Regions from separate parts of the Sporosarcina sp. P7 genome, predicted to be linked through region 2. Evidence: riboswitches for the same ligand, from Rfam matches in the RefSeq annotation. Region 2 holds a riboswitch; the other holds the start of a gene.
The links. A riboswitch is a leader RNA that binds a small molecule or an ion and turns the genes downstream of it on or off. The one in region 2 is predicted to bind FMN.

Region 1: another riboswitch for FMN. It lies ahead of ribD (bifunctional diaminohydroxyphosphoribosylaminopyrimidine deaminase/5-amino-6-(5-phosphoribosylamino)uracil reductase RibD); the one in region 2 lies ahead of CSV60_RS03715 (ECF transporter S component).

What each region holds. Positions count from the first base shown of each region.
Region 1 is NZ_PDZF01000008.1:48,689-51,157, forward strand. Features, by position in the region: gene menC (o-succinylbenzoate synthase) at 1-1,041, shown strand, start outside; FMN riboswitch at 1,099-1,247, shown strand; gene ribD (bifunctional diaminohydroxyphosphoribosylaminopyrimidine deaminase/5-amino-6-(5-phosphoribosylamino)uracil reductase RibD) at 1,393-2,469, shown strand, end outside.
Region 2 is NZ_PDZF01000002.1:224,089-226,557, forward strand. Features, by position in the region: gene CSV60_RS03710 (GerMN domain-containing protein) at 1-617, shown strand, start outside; FMN riboswitch at 690-824, shown strand; gene CSV60_RS03715 (ECF transporter S component) at 1,015-1,596, shown strand; gene CSV60_RS03720 (ferredoxin) at 1,969-2,226, opposite strand; gene CSV60_RS03725 (YpbB family protein) at 2,340-2,469, shown strand, end outside.

The sequences.
Region 1 (2,469 bases), on a different contig from region 2:
ACGATTCAGCAAAAAGACTTTCTTTTGGCAACTGTCACAGACGAGGACGGTCATGAGGGATGGGGGGAATCTGTTGCTTTTACTGCGCCTTGGTATAGTGAAGAAACGACAGAGACGACAATTCACATGCTTCGTGATTTCCTGATTCCCGCAGTACTTGGCAAATCTATTACACACCCCGATGAGGTAAGTGACTTATTTGGACATATCCGCAAAAATAATATGGCGAAAGCGACGCTTGAAGGAGCGATATGGGATGTATATGCAAAGCATCACCATATGACGCTTGCTGAAGCACTTGGAGGGAAACGGCAACGAATTGAAGTGGGTATTAGTATTGGAATCGAAGAAAATATTGAAGACTTATTGGCGAATATTAAAGGTTTTATAGATGAAGGATATAAGCGCATCAAAGTGAAAATCAAACCTGGTTATGACGTGGAAGTGATTCGCGTCATTCGAGAAGCCTACCCTCATGTACCGTTAATGGCGGATGCTAACTCATCTTATACGTTAGACGATATAGAGTTGTTGAAAGAACTAGACCAGTTTAATTTGATGATGATTGAGCAACCGCTTGCTTCCGATGATATTATCGATCATGCTAAATTGCAAAAACACATTCAGACACCGATCTGTCTAGATGAAAGCGTTCATTCGTTGGAAGATACGCGTAAAGCTATCGAACTTGGTAGTTGTAAAATAATTAACGTAAAAATTGGTAGAGTAGGTGGTCTGACAGAGGCGAAGAAAATTCATGACTATTGTGCAGCGAAAGGCATCGATGTCTGGTGTGGCGGCATGCTAGAATCGGGTATAGGCCGAGCGCATAACGTAGCGTTGACAACTTTACCTAATTTCACGCTCCCGGGCGATACAGCCGGGTCTTCACGCTACTGGGAACATGACATCATTACACCAGAAGTTGTGGCGCATGAAGGTTATATTACAGTCCCGTCAGAAGATGGAATTGGGTACATTCCCAATATGGAAGCATTGGACCGATTTACAGTGGACAAATGGGTGTTTTCGTCAGAATAAATATTCAACTATTGTTATTTAGTCATCATATGTGCTAGACTTTTAGTTAATCGAATATGTTTCCTTCGGGGCAGGGTGTAATTCCCTACCGACGGTGATGAGCTAGCAAGCTCTTAGTCCGTGACCCGGATGCTTTAAATAAGCGGAAGGTGGATTTGGTGAAACTCCAAAGCCGACAGTTAAAGTCTGGATGAGAGAAGGAACAGTGCGTATATACTACATGTAATGATTTTTTCATTACTGTTTATAACGTTTATTTAGTCATGGTTACAAGCCCCGCATAATCTTTTGCGGGGCTTTTTGTATGTAGAAATGTCACTAGAGGAATACCGTAAGCTGGAGTGTTGCTCAATGAATCAGAATTATATGGAAATGGCTTTGCAACTCGCAGAAAATGTGGCAGGTCAAACCTCTCCCAATCCACCAGTAGGTGCGGTCGTAGTAAAGGCAAACCGAATCATTGGAATGGGCGCACATTTACAAGCGGGAGAGCGCCATGCGGAACGAGTCGCACTTGATATGGCGGGAGCGAGTGCAAGGGATGCTGATTTGTATGTAACGCTTGAACCTTGTTCTCACACTGGTAAAACTTCACCCTGTGCTGATGCCATCATTCAAGCGGGTATCAAGCATGTCTATGTTGCGACAACAGATCCCAATCCACTTGTAGCGGGTAAAGGTATTGCGAAACTTCGTGGAGCAGGAGTGGAAGTAACCGAATCTGTTTCAGTTGAACGCGCTAAAAAACTTTATCAACCATTTTTTCATTTTATTAAAACCAAAACACCTCATGTGACAATGAAAACAGCTATGACGATAGACGGTAAAATTGCGACTTCCAAAGGAGATAGCAAGTGGGTGACTAGTGAGCAAGCACGACTCGATGTCCATCAGCTTCGCCATACACAGGATGCAATTTTAGTAGGTGTACAAACACTTCTTCACGATAATCCTCTTCTCACCACCAGACTGCCCCTAGGTGGACGACATCCTATTCGAGTTATTTTAGATACATCATTACGAACACCGGAATCTAGTCAAGTCATTCAAAATGTAGAAGCGCCGACGTGGATTTTTTGCGGGAAATACGCGGAATTAACACGTGAAAAGTTACTTGAGAAACCGCATGTCCAGATCATCCGAATGCAAAAAGCCCAGTTGATTGTAGAAGATATTCTACTAGAACTAGGAAGACGTGGTGTTATGACATTGCTTGTTGAAGGTGGAGCAGCTATTAATGCTTCATTTGTGAAAGCGCGCGCAGTGCAGAAAGTCATTTGCTATGTAGCACCCAAATTGCTTGGAGGGATTGGATCTTTGACACCAATTGGCGGACTGGATCCACGATTGATGAATGAAGCGTTTCCCTTAACCTTTGAAAGTGTAGAGATGATTGGTCCAGACATTAAAATCATAGCCGTACCGAAA
Region 2 (2,469 bases):
ATAAAGCGATCATTTCTTCACATGGTCATCAAGTTCAAATGAAGTTTGCCACAGATCATACTTATGACGTGTCGAGTGCGACACTTGAGATGTTAAATTTGTCTCTACTAGATACGTTTCAAGGGTATGATGAAGTCGTGTGGCTACAAGAAGATGCTTCTGCAATTACATTGGATCAAGTAGGTCAAGTAGAGGAACCGATCACTTTGTTAGGTACGGTTTCGCATCAAGCATACTATCGATACATGAAGTCAGATGGGGAAGTAGTACTGTCCACTAATTTCGGCAAAACTTCCCCTACGGTAGAGCAAGCATTGATTGACATGAAAAAGTCACCGAATGATATGTATTCGACTTTGGTCCCTGAAGGAATTGACTTCACGGTTAAAGTAGAAAAAGATATGGTTAACGTGAAATTCACTGAAGTACTTAATTTAGAAAAGATGCAACAAGAAGAAGCGCTGCAATTGATAGAAGGCATTTTGATGACAGCGGCAAGTTTCGATAACTACGTAAAATTCGAACGAGTCGCACAAGAACAATGGATGGGATTTGATTTCACTCAGCCATTGGAAAAACCCATTGGTGTAAATCCAAAGTATTTAATTAACGAATAATTCTGTTTTGTAAACTTGTGAAGTTTACAAAACAGTTTTTTTGCGTTATAATAGGTTCATAACTAAATATTGATTCATCTTCGGGGCAGGGTGTAATTCCCGACCGGCGGAAATGAAGTAGAATACTACTTTTAGCCCGCGAGCTTAACAGCTGATTCTGGTGAGATTCCGGAGCCGACAGTATAGTCTGGATGGGAGAAGGTGAAGGTGCAGCCATCTTTTTGTGTACGCAAAAGTGGTGCTTGTTACCTGACGGATAAGTTTGTGTGATTTATCTGTTCTTAACAGTGCATTTTATTCTCCCTAAAGCATAATTTGCTTTAGGGATTTTTAGCGGAACAATGGATGAGCCAGCCTTTCCTCTTTTGAAGTGAATCGCAAAAGGAGAGAGGAACAAATGAATAATAAGAAGTTACGTAAGCTAATTTTGGTGGCTATTTTGGGAAGTATTTCAACTGTGTTAATGCAGTTCAACTTTCCAATCCCGGCAATGCCTGGATTTTTGAAGATCGATTTCAGTGATATTCCTGCTGTACTGGCTATCATGACAATGGGACCTGTTGCAGGTATAGGCGTAGAGTTATTGAAAAACGTCATGCATTGGTTCTTATCAGGAAGTCCAACAGGCGTACCGGTAGGGGAAGTCGCAAACTTTGTGACAGGTGTATTATTTATTATGCCAATCTACTGGATCTTTATGAAGTATCGTTCAGCTAAAGGTCTTGCATCAGGTTTGATCGCAGGTACAGTAGCGATGGCAGTAGGTATGAGCATATTAAATTACTTAGTGTTCTTGCCGATGTACACATATTTCCTAGGTATGCCAGCAGTCACAGGAGATTCGCTGTATCAGATGATCGTATTGGGGATCTTACCGTTCAACTTAATCAAAGGCGTAATGCTATTAGTCATCACGTTGATGTTATATAGAAGCATGGAGAAGTGGATTAATCAGCAACAAAAGAAATTATCGTTCTAAACAAATAAACGCCAGTCATCCTGAATATACGGGAGGCTGGCGTTTTTACTGTAAATAGAGGATTGGCAAGTGAGTACGAAGGAGTGAAAGCGCCACCTGAAGACGCTTTCCGAAAGAGCAAGCTGGGGTCGACCGAGTTTTTTGACCGAAACTTACGTTTGTAGTGGATGGACATAGTGCACTCACTTTCTGCGGTGGGTTACGCATTGTGCTCTTTGAACGTATTTCAGTGAAAATCCTGATCCCAACATCCCGTCAGTTTATTCTATATACGGGAATTTGTTATGCACTCGCTTACTAGTTGCGGCTATATTTTATTCAACAAATAAAAAACAACACTTCCATATGGGAGGAAGTGTTGTGAGGACTGAATCAATCTTCATATTTTAATGGATCGCCTTCGAAGGCTTCATCCGCAATTTTAATTGAATCTGTAGGGCAGCCATCGTATGCATCCTCGAGATCCTCCATCAGTTCTTCTGGAACTTCAGTGTTTCCCATGTTATCATCTAAAATAACAAATGCAATTCCCTCATCGTCATAATCATAGATATCCGGCGCAGCAGCTCCGCAGGCCCCGCAGGCTATACACGTATCCTGATCGACAATCGTAAACTTTTTGCTAGACATTTGTCTTTCTCCCTTCTTCCATTCACTCAACCTATTTTGTATCTACTCTATTCTAAAGCTGTTTTCATCACTTTTCAACAAAAATACGCAATTTCTTCAAGGAGGGCGCGCAAATGAGTTTGGATTCAATCTTATTAACGATCTTTCAACGCCTCCATGGTGAGCGTTCAGCGCAAGGTGTCTATCATATACTTCGCGGAAAACGGTCAGGGCAGACGTTACAAGACGTTGAATATTATCAAG